DNA from 3 places in the Pseudomonas sp. DP-17 genome. Region 1 is predicted to be linked to each of the others. Evidence: riboswitches for the same ligand, from Rfam matches in the RefSeq annotation. Region 1 holds a riboswitch; each other region holds the start of a gene.
The links. Region 1 has a riboswitch for cobalamin ahead of cobW (cobalamin biosynthesis protein CobW). Riboswitches for the same ligand answer to the same signal wherever they lie in the genome.

Region 1 (6,293 bases):
GTCGCAGAGGTAGGCGTCCAGCTGCGGCAGCCAGCTTTCCGGATCGTCGCTCAACTGCAGGCCCAGCTCGCGGTCCAGCGCGGTCTCGCGCACCAGCGTGAGGATGTCGCCACGCAGTTCGCTGGCGCGGCGCGGGTCGAGCAGCGAGGCGTCGTAGTACTCGTCGGCCAGGCGTTCCAGATCGCGCAGCGGGCCGTAGTTTTCCGCGCGGGTCAGCGGCGGCATCAGGTGGTCGATGATCACCGCCTGGGCGCGGCGCTTGGCCTGCGCGCCTTCGCCAGGGTCGTTGACGATAAAGGGATAGAGGTTGGGTAGTGGGCCGAGGATCGCGTCCGGCCAGCACTCTTCCGAGAGCCCGACGCCCTTGCCGGGCAGCCATTCGAGGTTGCCGTGCTTGCCGACGTGGATCACCGCGTCGGCGCCGAACACTTCACGCAGCCAGAAGTAGAAAGCGAGGTAGCCGTGGGGCGGCACCAGTGACGGGTCGTGGTAGATCGCTGCTGCGTCGAGCTGGTAGCCGCGCGCTGGCTGGATGCCGACGAAGCCGAGGCCGAAGCGCAGGCCAGCGACCATCATCCGGCCGCTGCGGAACATCGGGTCCTGTTGCGGCTCGCCCCAGCGCTCGCGCACGGCTTGCTGGTTGGCCTCGGGCAGTCGCGCGAAGCAGGCGAGGTAGTCGTCCAGCGCCAGGCTCTGCGCGCAGGGGCGCAGGTCGAGGCTGTCGAGGTCGTTGCTGACGCCGCCGAGCAATTGCTGGATCAGCGCGGTGCCGGAATCGGGCAGGCCGGCGACCGGGTAGCCCTGCGCCTCCAGCGCACGCAGGATGTTCAGCGCGGCGGCCGGCGTATCGAGGCCGACCCCATTGCCGATGCGTCCGTCGCGAGTCGGGTAGTTCGCCAGGATCAGCGCCACGCGCTTGTCGGCGTTGGCCTTGCGTGCGAGCAGCATCCAGCGCCGCGCCAGTTCGGCGACGAAGTCCATGCCCGGCCGGTGCGGCAGGTAGCAGACCACGTCGCTCTGGCTGCGCTCGCTGCGCCAGGCCAGGCCCTTGAAGCTGATCGGCCGGGTGATGAGACGGCCATCCAGTTCCGGCAGCGCGATGTGCATGGCCAGGTCGCGCGGGCCGAGGCCCTGCGGGTTGGCGCGCCAGAGGTCGAGGTTATCCAGCGAGCAGATCGCTTGCAGCACCGGCACGTCGCGGCGGAACGGCCGGTCCTGCGGCGCCTCCGGGTTCGACTGGGCGAAGCCGGTGGTGTTGATGATCAGTTCGGCGTTGGCGCTATCGAGCAGGTTTTCCACCGCTTCCAGGCACGCAGCTTCCTTGAGGCTGGCGATGGCGATGGGTAGCGGGTTGATACCCTGGGTCTGCAGGCGTTCGCAGAAGGTGTCGATGAAACCGGTGTTTGCTGCTTGCAGGTGTGTGCGATAGAACAGCAGCGCCGCGACCGGGCACTCAGGATTCCAGTCGGCCTGCCAGCGGGCGAGATCGCAGCTGCCGGTCCGCGGGTGATACAGGGCGACGCGCGGCAGCGTCTGCGGCTCGCTCCACGGGTAGTCGCGTTGCAGATGGCGCGTGGCGAGACAGGCGAAGAACTGCCGGGCATTTTCCATCCCGCCCTGGCGCAGGTATTGCCAGAGGCGCTCGGCGTCCTGCGGGGCAACGCTGCACAGGGCGGTCAGTTCGGGGTCTGGCTTGTCGTCGCCGGGTACCGCGATCAGCGTGACGCCGCGCTCGGCCAGCGTCGCCAACTGCTCCATGCCGTAGCGCCAGTAACCGACGCCACCGTGCACGGAAATCAGGATGACCTTGGCGTGCTGCAGCACTTCGTCGACGTAGAGGTCCACCGAGGCGTGGTTCTGCAGCTGCATCGGGTTGGCCAGCCGCAGGCTCGGGTAGTCCTCCGGCAGTTCGCGGGCGGCCTCGGCGAGCAGCGCCAGGTGCGAGTCGCCGCTGCAGAGGATCACCAGCTCGGCGGGTGTCTGGGCCAGGTGGGCGATGCCGTCGTCGGGGACGAAACCGCCGGGTTGGGTGCGCAGCAGGTGCATGCGGAAACCTCTATCGCTCGGTCAGGAGCGCCCTCTCCCCAGCCCTCTCCCTGAAGGGAGAGGGGGCCGGTTCAGTGTGCGCGCAGGTTCTGTGCTCACAGGCGAGCATGGCGTTTGCCCATGCACTTTTTGCCGGCGAAGCACCGATGTAGCTCCCCTCTCCCGCTTGCGGGAGAGGGGCTGGGGGAGAGGGGAGCGGCTTCACGCCAGAGCAGTACGCAGCTCGTTGGCGATGGTGGCCTGGTCCAGTTCCTGGCCGATCACCACCAGGCGGGTGCCGCGGGTTTCGTCGCTGCGCCAGGCGCGGTCGAAGTGCTTGTCGAAGCGCTTGCCGACACCCTGCACCAGCAGGCGCATGGGCTTGCCGGGGATGGCGACGAAGCCCTTGATGCGCAGCACGGCGTGGCGCTCGACCAGGGCGTTCAACGCATCGAGCAGGGCGCGCTCCTCCACTTCCGGAAGGTCGACATGGAAGGAGTCGAACTCGTCGTGGTCGTGGTCTTCATGGCCTTCGTGGTCGTGGTGTGTCGGGCGGCTGTCGATGTGCAGCTCGGCCTCGGCGTTCAGCCCCAGCAGCACCGAGAGCGGCAGCTGGCCGGAGTTGGCTTCGACGATCTTCACCGCCGGTGGCAGCTCCTCGGCGACTTCGGCGCGCACGCGGGCCAGTGCTTCGGCGTCCAGCAGGTCGGCCTTGTTCAGCACCACCAGGTCGGCGCTGGCCAGCTGGTCTTCGAAGAGTTCGTGCAGCGGCGATTCGTGGTCCAGGTTCGGGTCCTGCTTGCGTTGCTCGTCCACCTGCTCGGGGTGGGCGGCGAAGGTGCCGGCGGCCACGGCCGGGCTGTCGACCACGGTGATCACCGCGTCCACCGTGCAGGCGTTGCGGATCTCCGGCCACTGGAAGGCCTGCACCAACGGCTTGGGCAGGGCCAGGCCCGAGGTCTCGATGAGGATCTGGTCGAGGTCGCCGCGACGCGCCACCAGTTCGCGCATCACCGGGAAGAACTCTTCCTGCACGGTGCAGCACAGGCAGCCGTTGGCCAGTTCGAAGACGCGGCCGACCGCCTCTTCTTCGCTGCAGCCGATGGAGCACTGCATGAGGATGTCGCCGTCGATGCCCAGCTCGCCGAACTCGTTGACGATCACCGCGATGCGGCGGCCTTCGGCATTGTCGAGCATGTGGCGGAGCAGGGTGGTCTTACCGGCGCCGAGGAAGCCGGTGACGATGGTGACGGGGAGTTTGGCCAGGGTTTTCATGCGCGCCTCGCAAGCGAAATTGGCAGGGCGGATGAAGGGCGCGCGCGCGGGTTCGCCGCGCAACGAAGGTCGCCACCGGATCACCCCGCCCGGTTGTCTTGATGCTGCACGAGGCAGGTCTCCTGGCTCACAGCCCTTTGGCGTCTCTTCGCCTTCCCGCCCGAATCGGCAGTGGCGCGTGAAGAGACAGGCTGTTCACAGTTGCGGGGGCAGCCGTGGCGCATCCGAAGATTTCCACGTTCCCTCTTAGCTCCGGCCGGTGCCGGAGAACCTCGAAGCAGGGGAAGGCTACGCAGCGTAGACGGGGCGGTCAATCGCCGGGGATCGGTTGACGCCTGCCGGCTGCCGTGGTCAGCTAGCGCGGTTCCAGGTGTCTCGCGCCACGCGTGCGAGGTGAAACGGGAAGCCGGTGCGTCCGCAAGGACCAGTCCGGCGCTGCCCCCGCAACGGTAAGCAATCGTAGGGTCATCCGTAGTCACTGTGCTGATGCATGGGAAGACTGACCCGCTTGGCCACAGGCCAACGTCGCAAGCCCGGAGACCGGCCTGGAGCTTTCGTTTTTGGCAAACCCGCGGTGGGCGGGCGCAGGCCGTGGCGCGACCGTTCCGGCGCGTTCGAATGCGTTCAACCTCTGCGTTCTCTTACTTTGATCTTCAGAGGGAACGTTCATGTCCAGCAGCACCCTGACGCACGCGTCGAATACTTCCATCCCCCTTTCCAAGCGCATCAGCCTGGCCGTCGGCGCCAGCCTGCTCGGTGCGCTGCTGGTGTATTTCGCCGGTTTCTCGCATCTGGAAGCGGTGCACAACGCCGCGCACGATACCCGCCATAGCGCCGGTTTCCCCTGCCACTGATGCTGTTCTGAGTCCAATCGGCTGCGCGTCGGCCATGCTGCGTTGGAAGACCGCCGCGGACGGCTCATTGACGGGAGCCAACTCCGCGCCCACGGCGATCTTCCGCCTTGCCTGGCTCTAGCTCGCTCGATTCGAGAGTCCGGAAAATAGGAAAGGAAAATGATCAAACGTATCGCCCAGACCGCCGGTTTCGCCGGTCTGATCGCCGCGCTGGTACTCACCGTGGTCCAGCTGCTGTGGGTGTCCCCGCTGATCCTCAAGGCGGAGACCTATGAAAAATCCGAGCCGGTAGCGATGGCCGAACACAGCCACGAGCACGCCGACGCTGCCGCCGCAGGCCACCATCACGACGCGCAAGCCTGGGAGCCGGAAGACGGCTGGCAGCGCATCCTCTCCACCACCGGCGGCAACCTGGTGGTGGCGGTGGGCTTCGCGCTGATGCTGGCGGGCCTGTTCACCCTGCGCGAGCCGGGCAGGACTTCCGAAGGCCTGTTCTGGGGGCTGGCCGGTTTCGCCGTGTTCACCCTGGCGCCGTCGTTGGGCCTCCCACCGGAAGTCCCCGGCACCGCGGCCGCCGACCTGACCCTGCGGCAGACCTGGTGGATCGGCACCGCCGCCGCCACTGCCGCCGGCCTCGCGCTGTTGGTGTTCGGCCGACACTGGGCACTGAAGGTCGTCGGTGTCGCGCTGCTGGCAGTGCCGCATGTGATCGGTGCACCGCAGCCGGAAATGCATTCCAGTCTTGCACCGGAAAGCCTGGCCCACGAGTTCATCCTCGCCTCGCTGGTCACCAATGCGGTGTTCTGGGTAGCGCTCGGCCTGCTCGCCGCCTGGCTGTTCCGCCGCTTCGCGCCGTCGGCCTGATCCACGCGCTATGCTCGACCCCGCAGCCGGCGCGGCCGTCTGCGGGGTTTTTATTTTCATCTGCCAGGAGAGCGACCATGACACTGGTTGCCGGCCTCGGTTGCCGCCGGGGTTGCCCGCTCGACGAACTGCGCGCCCTGCTGCGCGAAACGCTGGCCGAGGCCGGGCTCGACGAATCGAATCTCACCGCGCTGGCCAGCGCCACGCTGAAGGCCGACGAAGAAGGGTTGGCAGCGCTGGCCGCCGCGCTCGACCTGCCGCTGGCGCTGTTCACGCCGCAACAGCTTGCGGCCTGCGAGAAGCGCTTGGGCGAGCCTTCCGAAACCGTGCGCACGGCTGTCGGCAGCGCCAGCGTGGCCGAGGCGGCTGCGTTGCTGCAGGCCGAGGTGCAAGCGGGTGCGCCGGCACGTCTGCTGGTGGGCAAGCGCCGCAGCGATCAAGCCACTTGCGCGCTCGCCTTCATCCCCGTCGAATCCGCACAGGAGCCCACATGACGGTCTACTTCATCGGCGCCGGCCCCGGCGACCCCGAGCTCATTACGGTCAAGGGCCAGCGGCTGATCCGCAGCTGCCCGGTGATTCTCTACGCCGGCTCGCTGGTGCCGCCGGCAGTGCTGGAAGGGCACAGCGCCGAGCGCCTGGTGAACACCGCCGAACTGAATCTGGAAGAGATCATCGCGCTGCTGGCGCAGGCCCACGCCGAAGGCAAGGATGTGGCGCGGGTGCACTCCGGCGACCCGTCGCTGTACGGCGCCATCGGCGAGCAGATTCGCCATCTGCGCGAGCTGGGTATCGCCTACGAGATCATCCCTGGCGTCACCGCGACTTCCGCCTGCGCGGCGATCCTGGGTTGCGAGCTGACGCTGCCGGACATCTCGCAGACGCTGATTCTCACCCGCTATGCGAGCAGGACGCGCATGCCCGAAGGCGAGTCGCTGGCTGAGCTTGCGCAGCACCGCGCTACATTGGCAATCCACCTGGGTGTCGGCCAACTGGCGAACATCGTCGCCGAGTTGCTGCCGCACTACGGCGCGGACTGCCCCATCGCGGTGATTCATCGCGCCAGCTGGCCGGATCAGGACCAGGTCACCGGCACCCTCGGCGATATCCTGCCCAAGGCCGCCGCCAAGGGCTTCCGTCGTACGGCATTGATTCTGGTGGGGAAGGTGCTGGGAGCGGAGGGCTTTGCCGATTCGTCGCTGTACAGCGCGGAGCATGCGCACCTGTACCGGCCGTAACGCCTGTCCTGTGGCGTCACTGCAGGCGTAGGAGCGGA
Region 2 (6,293 bases), on a different contig from region 1:
CAGTTCGGGCGCCACCGTGCCGCCGCTGAAGTGGCGCATGTCACGGCGCTCGGCAATGGCACGGTAGAGCGCGGCGCGCTCCTCAAGGCTGTAGGCGTGCTCGGTCATGGTCCGACGCTCTTCATGGTCTGAGCAGGGCTGCTGCGGCGTCCGGGTCGGACGGCAGGTAGAAGTGGATGTAGGAGGCGGTGAGCCGGCCGCGGCGGAACACCGCTTCGGCCACCGGCTTGTCGTTGGGGCAGACGCCACAGGCCAACGGTTTCTCGCGGCTGTCGAGCATCGAGTGGTGGAAGGTGTGCCCGCGCAGGGTGCCTTCGGGCAGCGTCACGGCCTGCAGCGCTAGCGCGGCGAGGCGTTTCTGCATGCGTGCCTCGCCCGGCAGCAGGCCAAGCAGCGGCGCGCGTTCGCCGGCTACGTCGGTCAGCGCGTCGAGCAGATAGAGCATGCCTCCGCACTCGGCGAGGATCGGTTTGCCCATCTCGTGGTGCGCGTGGATGGCCTGGGCCATCGCGCGGTTCTCGGCCAGCGCCCGCAGGTGCAGCTCCGGGTAGCCGCCGGGCAGGTAGAGGCTGTCCACCTCCGGCAGCGCCACGTCACGCAGCGGCGAGAAGAACACCAGTTCGGCGCCCAGTTCGCTCAGCAGGTCGAGGTTGGCCTGATAGAGGAAGGCAAAGGCATTGTCCCGCGCCACACCGATGCGTACGCCATCGAGGCCGGAGGGCTGGCTGCGTGGCTCGGGCGCGGCAAAGCTCACCGGCGCCGGCAGCTCGGTACTCGCGCTGGCCGCCAGGGCATCGGCGGCGGCGTCCAGGCGGGCGTCGAGGTCGGCCAGTTCGTCGGCCTGCACCAGGCCGAGGTGGCGGCTGGGCAACTCCACTTCGGTATCGCGCGGCAGCGCGCCATACCAGCGAATCCATTCCGGCAGGCTGTCGCGCACCAGGTCGCGGTGGCGCTGGCTGCCGATGCGGTTGGCGAGCACGCCGGAGAACGGCAGGTCGCTCTGGTAGGTCGCCATGCCGACCGCCATCGCACCGAAGGTCTGCGCCATGGACTGGCCGTTGATCACTGCCATCACCGGCACATCGAAGCGCCGCGCCAGGTCGGCCGCCGAGGGCGAGCCGTCGAACAGGCCCATCACGCCCTCGATGAGGATCAGGTCGGCCTCGCCGGCCGCCTCCCAGAGCAGGCGGCGGCTCTCCCGCTCGCCGACCATCCAAAGGTCCAGCTGGTAGACCGGCGCAGCACTGGCGCGGGCGAGGATCATCGGGTCGAGGAAATCCGGTCCGCACTTGAACACCCGCACCTTGCGTCCGAGGCGCGTGTGCAGGCGCGCCAGGGCGGCGGTCACGGTGGTCTTGCCCTGGCCCGAAGCGGGCGCGGCGATCAGCAATGCGGGGCATTGGCGCGAGCTCATCGGGCGCGCTCCGCCACAACGGGATGCATCAGAACTCCACCCCTTTCTGCGCCTTGATGCCGGCCTTGAAGGCGTGCTTCACCAGGCCCATCTCGGTCACGGTATCCGCAGCCTCGACCATGGCCGGCTGCACCCCGCGGCCGGTCGCAACCACGTGCTGCATGGGCGGGCGCGCCGCAATATCAGCGAGCACGGTGTCCAGCTCCAGGTAGCCGTGCTTGAGGGCGATGTTCACCTCGTCCAGCACCACCAGGCCCACTTCCGGGTCGGCCAGCAGCTGGCGCGCGACTTCCCACGCCGCCTGCGCCTTGGCGATATCGCGCTGGCGGTCCTGGGTTTCCCAGGTAAAACCTTCGCCCATCACGTGGAAGCTGACCTCATCGGGAAAGCGGCGGAAGAACGCTTCCTCGCCGGTGGTGGCGGCGCCCTTGATGAACTGCACCACGCCCACCTTCATGCCGTGGCCCAATGCGCGGGCGACCATGCCGAAGGCCGAGCTGCTCTTGCCCTTGCCGTTGCCGCTGTTGACCAGGAACACGCCGCGCTCGCCCTGGGCCTGGGCGATCTTCTCGTCGATCACCTCCTTCTTGCGCTGCATGCGCGAGCGATGGCGCTCGTCCTTTTCCGGGGATTCAGTCATGAAAGGATGCTCCAGATAGGCATTGCGCAGGCGTCAGGCCGCCGGCCGGGTAGCAGCGCACGAGAAATTGAATGGGCAGACGAGCCAGTGGCGCGCGCGGGCGCATGCGGCAGAGGTCGCCCAGCACGCGGGCTGTCGACCTGGGGAACAGGGAACTCAACTGAAGGATTCTCCGCCGCTCTCACCCGCGCGGCACTGACCAGTCGGGGCAGGCGGAGGACGGCAACGCGCGGCGCAGGCGGCCGGCGTCGGCAGCGCCTCCCGCGATGCCATGCGATGCGACAGGCCGGTCTCCGGGCTTGCGAGTGGAAGCGCGTGGCGTTTCCGAAGAACCGCGCCTTCCCATGCCGGAGCACAGTGGCGGATTGCGGTTCGAGGCTCGCTTACCGTTGCGGGGGCAGCGCCGGAATGGTCGATTGCGCATCGATGTCACCGGCTTCCCTGTTTCACTCGCGGCTCGCACCGAGAGCACCTGAAGCAGGCGCGCAGCTTAGTGGCTGGCGGCCTGGGGCGTCAATTGAAGAGGATGTCGCCGAGCGGGTCACAACTCCGGGCAGCCGCTCTAAAAGGCGACACACATGTCCAATCATGGCAGTGTGTAACTCCGCTAGAATGCGAACCATGACGATGACCGCCCAGCCCGGCCAGCTTCAACTCGACCCCTCCGCCAGCCCACCACTGATGCACGTCAGCGGTGACTGGACGCTCGCGCATTTCTCCGCGCTGGAAGCCCAGGTTGCCGCTCAGCGCCACGCAGAGTGCCCCGCCGAGCTGGATTTTGCCGGTCTCGGCGCGCTGGACACCGCCGGCGCCGCGCTGCTTGCCGAGATCATCGGCGGTGCGCGCATGAGCCAGCTGGAGCAGATCGCCCGCAACCTTCCCGCCGAACGCCAGGCATTGCTGCGCGCCGTCGGCAGCGCCATCACCCAGTGCCGCCTGGACGAAAAGGCACCGGAGCCGGGCAACGCGCTGGTCGATGTGCTGGAACGCATCGGCATCGCCACCCTGACCTTCCGCGAACACCTGGTCGGCGTGCTCGGCTTCATCGGCCTGACCCTGCAGACGCTGCTCAGAAACCTGCTGCGCCCGCGTCGCTGGCGCCTCACCTCGCTGGCCGCGCATATGGAGGAAACCGGGCTGGACGCCGTGCCCATCGTCGCCCTGCTGACCTTCATGGTCGGCGCGGTGGTGGCCTTCCTCGGCGCCACGGTGCTGCAGAAATTCGGCGCACAGATCTACACCGTCGACCTGGTGGGCTTCTCCTTCCTGCGCGAATTCGGCGTACTGCTCACTGCGATCCTGCTCGCCGGCCGCACCGCCAGCGCCTTCACCGCGCAGATCGGCTCGATGAAGGCCAACCAGGAGATCGACGCCATCCAGGCGCTGGGCCTGGACCCGATGGAGCTGCTGGTGCTGCCACGGGTGCTGGCCCTGCTGCTGACCCTGCCGATGCTGACCTTCCTGGCGATGATCTCCGGCATCTTCGGCGGCGGCGTGGTCTGCGCCCTGAGCCTGGATATCTCACCGCGCATGTTCCTCTACATGCTGCAGAACGACATTGCCGTGCAGCATTTCCTGGTGGGCATCGTCAAAGCCCCGGTGTTCGCCTTCATCATTGCCGTGATCGGCTGCCTGGAAGGCTTCCGGGTCAGCGGCAGCGCGCAGTCGGTGGGCGAGCACACGACCTCCAGCGTGGTCCAGTCGATCTTCGTGGTGATCCTGCTGGATGCGGTCTTCGCGCTGTTCTTCATGGAGATGGGCTGGTGAGCGAACCGATCATCGTCGTCCGTGACCTGGCCAACCGCTTCGGCACCCACGCCGTGCACGAGCACCTGGATCTCGACGTGATGAAGGGCGAGATCCTCGGCGTGGTCGGCGGCTCGGGCACCGGCAAGTCGGTGCTGCTGCGCAGCATCATCGGCCTGCGCCAACCCAGCGAAGGCAGCGTGCATGTGTTCGGGCAGAACCTGCCGGCGCTGCCGCCGCTGGAGCGCTCGAAGCTGGAACGGCGCTTCGGCGTGCTGTTCCAGAACGGCGCGCTGTTCTCCTCCCTGACCGTGAGCGAGAACATCTGCCTGCCACTGATCGAGCATGCCGGGCTGTCCCGCGCCGACGCGCAATTCATGGCCAAGGTGAAGATTTCCCTCGCCGGCCTGCCGCCGGATGCCGGCGGCAAATACCCAGCCGAGCTCTCCGGCGGTATGGTCAAGCGCGCCGCCCTGGCCCGCGCCCTGGCGCTGGACCCGGACATCCTGTTCCTCGACGAGCCCACCGCCGGCCTCGACCCGATTGGCGCGGCGGCTTTTGACCAACTCATCCTGACCCTGCGCGACGCCTTTGGCCTCACCGTGTTCCTGGTCACCCACGACCTGGACACCCTCTACACCATCTGCGACCGCGTCGCCGTGCTCTCGCAGAAGCGCGTGCTGGTGGTAGGTCCGCTGGACCAGGTCGCCCAGACCGACGACGCCTGGGTGCAGGACTACTTCCACGGCCCCCGCGGCCGTGCCGCGCTGCAGGCCACCGAACACCTGCGGGAGGAAAGCTGAATGGAAACCCGTGCCCATCATGTGCTGATCGGCCTGTTCACCCTGGTCGTGTCGATCGGCGCGCTGCTCTTCGCGCTGTGGCTGGCGCAGTCGAGCAACGACCAGCATTACAAGATCTACGACGTGATCTTCAACGAGGCGGTGACCGGCCTGTCCGAAGGCGGCACCGTACAGTACAGCGGCATCCGCGTGGGCGACGTGACGTCCCTGCGCCTGGACCCGAACGACCCGCGCAAGGTCCGCGCACGCATCCGCGTGTACGACAGCACGCCGATCCGCGAAGACACGCGCGCCAAGCTGGCTCTCACCGGCGTCACCGGCCAGGCCATCATCCAGCTTTCCAGCGCCGCCCAGGACAGCCCGCCGCTGGCCAGCAAGGACGGCGAAGTGCCGGTGATCAAGACCATCCCCTCGCCCTTCGCCAAGCTGCTGGCCAACGGCGAGGACATCGCGACCAATATCAATAACCTGATCAACAACGTAAACCGCATGTTCTCCCAGGAGAACGTCGACCGCATCAGCCGCACCCTGGACCACATCGACCAGGCCACCGGCGTAGTCGCCGAGCAGCGCGATGACATCCGCCAGACCTTCAAGGAGCTGGCCGCCGCCAGCGAGCAGGCGCGCATCACCCTGGCCAACGCCAGCCAACTGCTCGAGCGCGCCAACCAGACGCTGGGCGGCAAGGGCCAGGACATCCTCGACGACACCCAGAAGACCCTCGCCTCGCTGCGTACCAGCAGCGAGCGGGTGGAGCAGTTGCTCAACAGCAACTACGACTCGGTGAACGGCGGACTCGATGGCCTCGGCGAGATCGGCCCGGCCATCCGCGAACTGCGCTCTACCCTGGAAGACCTGCGCGGCGTCACCCGCCGCCTGCAGGAAAACCCCACCGGCTACCTGCTCGGCCGCGAACGCAACAAGGAGTTCCAGCCATGACCGCCCTCCCACGCCTGCTCGGTGTTGCCGCCCTGGTCAGCCTGCTGGGCGCCTGCTCGATCCTCCCGGAAGCGGAGAGCCCCGACTTCTACCTGCTGCCGGCCACCCAGCAGCCCGCGCGCAGCAATGCGCCGGTGAACTGGTCGCTGCGCATCAGCGCGCCCAGCGCCAGCCTCGCGCTGGACAGCAACCGCATCGCCGTAGTCCCGCAGGGCAGCCAGATCAGCAGCTATCAGGGCGCGCGCTGGAGCAACCGCGCCCCAGGCCTGCTGCGTGATCGCCTGCTCGACGCCTTCACCGCCAACGGCAGCGTGCGCGCCCTGAGCAGCGACGAAGCCAGCCTGCAGGCCGACCTCGACCTGACCGGCGACCTGCGCGCCTTCCAGAGCGAATACCAGAACGGCAATCCAGTGATTCATATCCGCTACGACGCCCGCCTGGTGCGCACCCTCGGCCAGCGCATCGTCGCCTCGCGCACCTTCGAGGTCCGCCAGCCGGTGGGCGGCAAACAGGTGCCCGAGGTGGTCAGCGCCTTCGGCAAGGCCGCCGACCAGCTTTCGGCTCAGGTAGTGGAGTGGACGTTGCAGCAGGGGCAGCAGCAGAAGATCGTCCCGCCCGCGCACTGAGCACTTCTTAAGCCCGTAGGGCGCAGAACCCGGCACGGGGGATCCGCCACGACACCAACGGCGGGTAACGCCCATGGCGTTATCCGTTCCACTTCAGCCGCCCCTCTTGCTGGCCAGGCGATAGC
Region 3 (6,293 bases), 140 kb from region 1:
CGATGACGACATACAAACACCAACCACCTCTCAAATCCCTCCATCCCCCTGTCCACCGTCGGTCGCAGCATTTTCCCCAAGCGGGCTCCCCCTACCATTCGGCGCAGGAAAGACCACGGCAACCCCGTTCTTCCGTCGATTTATCCCGGTCGCTCGTCGACTTACTTCCCTTGTATGGAACATCCCATGAGCACTACCTCGAGCTCTTCGTACCAAAGAACCTTCTCCGCCAGCCCGCTGTATGGCAACGACGCCTACTCCGCATCCGCCTATACCCCCTGGCAGCCGCCGGTCGCTGAATTCGAGCCCGCCGTCATCCTTGGCGCTCTCGATGCGACCCAGGAGAGCTTGAGCAACGGCCAGACCACCAGTGTCGCCACCCCGTTGCTCTTCGGTACGGGCAATCCCGGCGAGACCCTCCACCTGTGGGCTACCGCCATGGACAGCACCGGTCTCATGCTCGCCGGCTACCCCCTGGGCCAGACCGTGGTCCAGGCTGACGGCACCTGGCAATTCAGTGTTCCTCAAGTCCCGCAGAGCGCCTTCTATGACTTCCAGGTCAGCTCCAGCCAGGGTCAGTCGAGCAACTTCCGCCTGAACATCACCGACGTGCAGGCCGCCGAACCGGTACACCATGAAACGGTCCTCGTCGGCGCCATCGACCACGTGGGTCCGGTCACCGGCGAACTGCACAACGGCGCCACCACCGATGACACCCGTCCGACCTTCCACGGCACCGGCAACCCCGGCGAACTGATCAATATCAGTGCCGTCGCCATCGGCGCGGACGGAAAAGCCGCTTCGGGCAGCGTCATCCTCCTGGGTAACGCGCTGGTCCAGCCGGACGGCACCTGGCAATTCACCCCTATTCATGCCCTCGGCGAAGGGACCTATGACTTCTATGCCGGGCACGACACGACAGGGACTGCCTTGCGCCTGGACATCGACAAGTCCTCCAGCAACTGGCAGCCAGTGGACCCACAGCCGGAACCTCAGCCTCAGCCGGAACCCCAGCCCGAGCCGCAACCGCTGCCGGTAACGGCCACCATCACCGGCGCCATCGACCATGTCGGCCCCGTGACTGGTGAACTGGCCAATGGCGCCACCACCGACGACACCCGTCCGACCTTCCACGGCACCGGCACCCCGGGCGAGCTGATCAATATCAACGCCGTCGCCATCGGCGCGGACGGAAAAGCCGCTTCGGCCATCACCATCTTCCTGGGTAACGCGCTGGTCCAGCCGGACGGCACCTGGCAATTCACCCCCCTTCACGCCCTCGGAGAAGGGACCTACGACTTCTACGCCGGCCACGACACGACAGGGACTGCCTTGCGCCTGGACATCGACAAGTCCTCCAGCAACTGGCAGCCAGTGGACCCGCAGCCGGAACCTCAGCCTCAGCCGGAACCCCAGCCTGAGCCGCAACCGCTGCCGGTAACGGCCACCATCACCGGCGCCATCGACCATGTCGGCCCCGTGACCGGTGAACTGGCCAATGGCGCCACCACTGACGACACCCGTCCGACCTTCCACGGCACCGGCACCCCGGGCGATCTGATCAACATCAGCGCCGTCCCGACCGACGCCGATGGCCACGCCCTCTCCAACGTCACCCTCGGCCTGGGTAGCGCCCTGGTCCAGCAGGACGGAACCTGGCAGCTCACCGCGCCTTTCGCCATCAAGGAGGGCTCCTATGACTTCTACGTCGGCCACGGTGTCGCAGAAGGAGATGCGTTCCACCTGGTCATCGACAGAGGACAATCGCTGAACAGCGACAGCACGGCACAAATGGTCGGCCAGCAAGGCTGGGAACTCGACATGGCGACTTTCAACGTCCCGGCCAATGACGGCCCGGCGGCCGGCAAGAGCGCCCTGCCGTCCTTGCACGGCATGCTGGAAACGGGTGAATCGGTGCTGCCGTTCTCCAACGCAGCGTCCAACACCGGAGGACACGAGCACTATAGCGCCCCCCTCGACGTCCGCCCGGCACAATTCGACGAGCTTGCCCAGCACGTTGTGATCTGACCCAGGCGTCAAACAGCGGGCCTCCCTCGGGAGGCCCCCTGCGACAACTTGCCACCGCACCAGCCGTTTTCCCCTGCCCCCCCTGTTGCCGGCCGCCGGCAAATGCCGCGAGGTCACCCTGAGCAGCTAGCCATTCCCCGACCATCCGGTCGTCCGATGGATTGGCCCCACGTTGCTTGGGGCATTCCGGCGCATCAGGTAAACTTCCGCATCTTTGCCTTCTCATAACGATCAGCCTGATGCCCACGACGTTTCACGAGATTCCCCGCGAGCGCCCTGCCACGCCCCTGCTTGACCGCGCCAGCACGCCGGTCGAGCTGCGCCGGCTGGGCGAAGCGGAGCTGCTGACCCTCGCTGACGAACTGCGCCAGTACCTGCTGTACAGCGTGGGCCAGACCGGTGGCCATTTCGGCGCAGGCCTGGGCGTCATCGAACTGACGATCGCCCTGCACTACGTCTTCGACACCCCGGACGACCGCCTGGTGTGGGACGTCGGCCACCAGGCCTACCCGCACAAGATCCTCACCGGTCGCCGCGAGCGCATGGGCAGCCTGCGCCAGAAGGATGGCCTGGCCGCCTTCCCGCGCCGCTCGGAGAGCGAGTACGACACCTTTGGCGTCGGCCACTCGAGCACCTCCATCAGTGCCGCCCTCGGCATGGCCATCGCTGCGCGCATGCAGGGTTCCAATCGCAAGTCGGTGGCGGTGATCGGCGACGGCGCGCTGACCGCCGGCATGGCCTTCGAGGCGCTCAACCACGCGTCGGAGGTCAAGGCCGACATGCTGGTGATCCTCAACGACAACGACATGTCGATCTCGAATAATGTCGGCGGCCTGTCCAACTACCTGGCCAAGATCCTCTCCAGCCGCACCTACAGCAGCATGCGCGAAGGCAGCAAGAAGGTGCTCTCGCGCCTGCCCGGCGCCTGGGAGATCGCCCGCCGCACCGAGGAGTACGCCAAGGGCATGCTGGTCCCCGGCACGCTCTTCGAAGAGCTGGGCTGGAACTACATCGGCCCCATCGACGGCCACGACCTGCCGACCCTGATCGCCACCCTGCGCAACATGCGCGATCTCAAGGGCCCGCAGTTCCTCCACGTGGTGACCAAGAAGGGCAAGGGCTTCGGCCCGGCCGAGATCGACCCCATCGGCTACCACGCCATCACCAAGCTGGAGCCCGAGGGCGCCCCCGCCCACGCCGTGCCGAAGAAGGCCGGCGGGCCGAAGTACTCCAGCGTGTTCGGCCAGTGGCTGTGTGACATGGCGGCGCAAGACCCGCGCCTGGTCGGCATCACCCCGGCGATGAAGGAAGGCTCCGACCTGGTGGCCTTCGCCGACAGGTTCCCGGAGCGCTACTTCGACGTCGCCATCGCCGAGCAACACGCCGTGACCCTGGCGGCCGGCATGGCCTGCGACGGCGCCAAGCCGGTGGTGGCGATCTATTCCACCTTCCTGCAGCGCGGCTATGACCAGTTGATCCACGACGTCGCGGTGCAGAACCTCGACGTGCTGTTCGCCATCGACCGCGCAGGCCTGGTGGGCGAAGACGGCCCGACCCACGCCGGCAGCTTCGACCTCTCCTACCTGCGCTGCATCCCCGGCATGCTGGTGATGACGCCCAGCGACGAAAACGAACTGCGCAAACTGCTCACCACCGGCCATCACTTCGAAGGCCCGGCGGCGGTGCGCTATCCGCGCGGCACCGGCCCCAACGCCACCATCGAGGCAGCGCTGGAGCCGGTCGAGATCGGCAAGGGCGTGGTGCGCCGCGAAGGCAAGGCCGGCAAGGTCGCGTTCCTGGTGTTCGGCGTGCAACTGGCCGAGGCACTGAAAGTGGCCGAGCAGTTCGACGCCACCGTGGCCGACATGCGCTTCGTCAAGCCGCTGGACGAGGAGCTGGTGCGCCAGCTCGCCGCCAGCCACGAGTTGCTGGTGACCGTCGAGGAAAACTCGGTGATGGGTGGCGCGGGCGCCGCCGTCAGCGAATTCCTCGCCCGCGAGAATATCCAGCAGCCGATCCTGCACCTGGGCCTGCCGGACTACTACGTCGAGCACGCCAAACCGGCGCAGATGCTCGCGGAGTGCGGGCTGGACGCCGCCGGCATCGAAGCCGCGGTGAAGGCGCGCCTGGAAGCGCTCGGCAGCCGTTGAGCGCATCCCTCGCACTGAGTATTGCCAGTCACCGGCGCACCCTCTAAGGTGCGCCGGTTTTCGTTCGAGGTAACGGGAAGCAGGTGAAAGACCTGCGCTGCCCCCGCAACGGTAACCGACGCGCCCCTGATGGAGCGCAGCATCGCCATCCGCCACTGCTCAACGCGGGAAGGCGGCGATGTGATGTCGGCAGCCCGGAGACCGCCCTCGACACGCCCCGACAGGTGTTGCGGAGGGCCGCACCGTCAAGTGCGGCGCGTCCGCCCTTGCCACGCCCTCCTCGAAAGTCATCCGACCGCTTTTGAGGACGTTCCATGAAACTGACCCGACTCGCCCTGGCCACCAGCCTGCTGCCCGGCCTGGCCTTCGCTGCCGACGACATCTACCGGCTCTCCGACCAGGTGATCACCTCCGCCCGCCAGGCCCAGCCGCGTGCCGAAGCCACCTCGGCCAACAGCGTGTTCACCCGCACCGACATCGAGCGGCTACAAGTGCGCAGCGTTCCCGCCCTGCTCGCCCGCGTGCCCGGCGTGCAGATGGGCAGCTCCGGCGGCGTGGTCTCCTACTCCGTGCGCGGCACCAGCACCGCGCAGACCCTGGTGCTGGTGGACGGCCAGCGCGTCGCCTCGGCCAGCAGCGGCATCGCCCGCCTGGACTACCTGAGCATCGACAGCATCGAGCGCGTCGAAGTGACCCGTGGCCCGCGCTCCGCGCTGTACGGCGCCGACGCCATCGGCGGGGTCATCCAGATCTTTACCCGCCGCGGCGAAGCCGGCCTGCACCCCGAAGTGCGCCTGGCCGCCGGCAGCCACGGCACCTTCGAACGCAGCCTGAGCCTCTCCGGCGGCGACGAACAGACCCGCTACAACCTCGGCGGCAGCCTCGACGAGAGCCAGGGCTGGGACCGCACCAGCGACAACGTCGGCGCCGACAGCGACCACGATGCCCAGCGCAACAAGGCCGTGCACCTGAACCTGGACCACCGCTTCAGCGAGGACTGGAAGGCCGGCCTGAACCTCAACGACCAGCGCGGCAAGAACGAATACGACGACGCCTACAACTTCGAACCGGGCTCGCCCCGCGACGAATTCCGCGTCAGCAGCTACAGCGCCTACCTCGACGGCCAGATCACCCCGATGTGGAACAGCCGCCTGGAACTGGGCCGCAGCTTCGACCGCAACAAGGCCGTGGGCGCCGCGGACAGCTGGAACAACGGCACCCTGGAAACCACCCGCCACTCGGCGAGCTGGATCAACCGCCTGCAGCTGGACGAAGCCAACCAACTGGCGCTGGGCGCCGACTGGTACGAGGACAAGGTCGACGGCACCACCGATTTCGCCGAGGACCAGCGCAGCAACCGCGCCTTCTTCGCCCAGCACAGCTTCAAGGGCGAGAGCTTCGGTACCGAACTGGGCATCCGCCACGACAACAACCAGGCCTACGGCAGCCAGAACAGCTGGAACGCCGCCTTCAGCCTGCCGGTGGGCGACAGCCAGACCTGGATTGCCAGCTACGGCGAAGGTTTTCGCGCGCCGACCTTCAGCGACCTCTACTACCCCGGCGCGAGCAACCCGGACCTGAAGGCCGAGACCTCGAAGACCTACGAGCTGCAATGGCGCGGCGACTTCTCCGGCACCCATCTGGAAGCCTCGCTGTACCGTACCGAGATCGACGACCTGATCGCCTGGGACAGCACCAGCAACCAGCCGGAGAACATCAACAAGGCGCGCATAACCGGCTTCGAGGCCAGCGTCGCCCGCGAGGTAATGGGCTGGCAGGCCGCCCTCGGCCTGAGCCTGATCGACCCGCGCGACCGCGACACCGGCCACACCCTGCCTTACCGCGCGCGCCGCACCCTGAGCCTGGACCTCGACCGCCAGTTCGGCGCCTTCGGCGTCGGCGGCACCTGGCGCGCGGTCAGCCAGCGCTACGACGACGCGGCCAACACCCGCGAGCTGTCCGGCTACGGCGTGCTCGACCTGCGCACCAGTTGGCTGGCCAGCAATGAAATTCGCTTTGACCTGAAGCTGGATAACGCCCTGGACCGCGACTACACCCTGGGCGACTACCTGCGCCCGACCAGCCCGATGGACTTCATGGGCGAAGCCCGTCCCT

Region 2: another riboswitch for cobalamin. It lies ahead of cobO (cob(I)yrinic acid a,c-diamide adenosyltransferase); the one in region 1 lies ahead of cobW (cobalamin biosynthesis protein CobW).
Region 3: another riboswitch for cobalamin. It lies ahead of MJ122_RS17510 (TonB-dependent receptor); the one in region 1 lies ahead of cobW (cobalamin biosynthesis protein CobW).

What each region holds. Positions count from the first base shown of each region.
Region 1 is NZ_JAKSXG010000010.1:324,693-330,985, reverse strand. Features, by position in the region: gene cobN (cobaltochelatase subunit CobN) at 1-2,046, opposite strand, end outside; gene cobW (cobalamin biosynthesis protein CobW) at 2,248-3,300, opposite strand; cobalamin riboswitch at 3,395-3,590, opposite strand; cobalamin riboswitch at 3,652-3,864, shown strand; gene MJ122_RS18210 (CbtB-domain containing protein) at 3,969-4,154, shown strand; gene MJ122_RS18205 (CbtA family protein) at 4,314-5,018, shown strand; gene MJ122_RS18200 (cobalamin biosynthesis protein) at 5,096-5,512, shown strand; gene cobM (precorrin-4 C(11)-methyltransferase) at 5,509-6,255, shown strand.
Region 2 is NZ_JAKSXG010000001.1:697,600-703,892, forward strand. Features, by position in the region: gene bluB (5,6-dimethylbenzimidazole synthase) at 1-108, opposite strand, end outside; gene MJ122_RS03290 (cobyrinate a,c-diamide synthase) at 122-1,414, opposite strand; gene cobO (cob(I)yrinic acid a,c-diamide adenosyltransferase) at 1,443-2,054, opposite strand; cobalamin riboswitch at 2,321-2,545, opposite strand; gene MJ122_RS03300 (MlaE family lipid ABC transporter permease subunit) at 2,676-3,821, shown strand; gene MJ122_RS03305 (ATP-binding cassette domain-containing protein) at 3,818-4,603, shown strand; gene MJ122_RS03310 (MlaD family protein) at 4,604-5,542, shown strand; gene MJ122_RS03315 (ABC-type transport auxiliary lipoprotein family protein) at 5,539-6,168, shown strand; gene MJ122_RS30155 (Fic family protein) at 6,262-6,293, opposite strand, start outside.
Region 3 is NZ_JAKSXG010000010.1:184,424-190,716, forward strand. Features, by position in the region: gene MJ122_RS17500 (Ig-like domain-containing protein) at 187-2,028, shown strand; gene dxs (1-deoxy-D-xylulose-5-phosphate synthase) at 2,268-4,178, shown strand; cobalamin riboswitch at 4,207-4,403, shown strand; gene MJ122_RS17510 (TonB-dependent receptor) at 4,493-6,293, shown strand, end outside.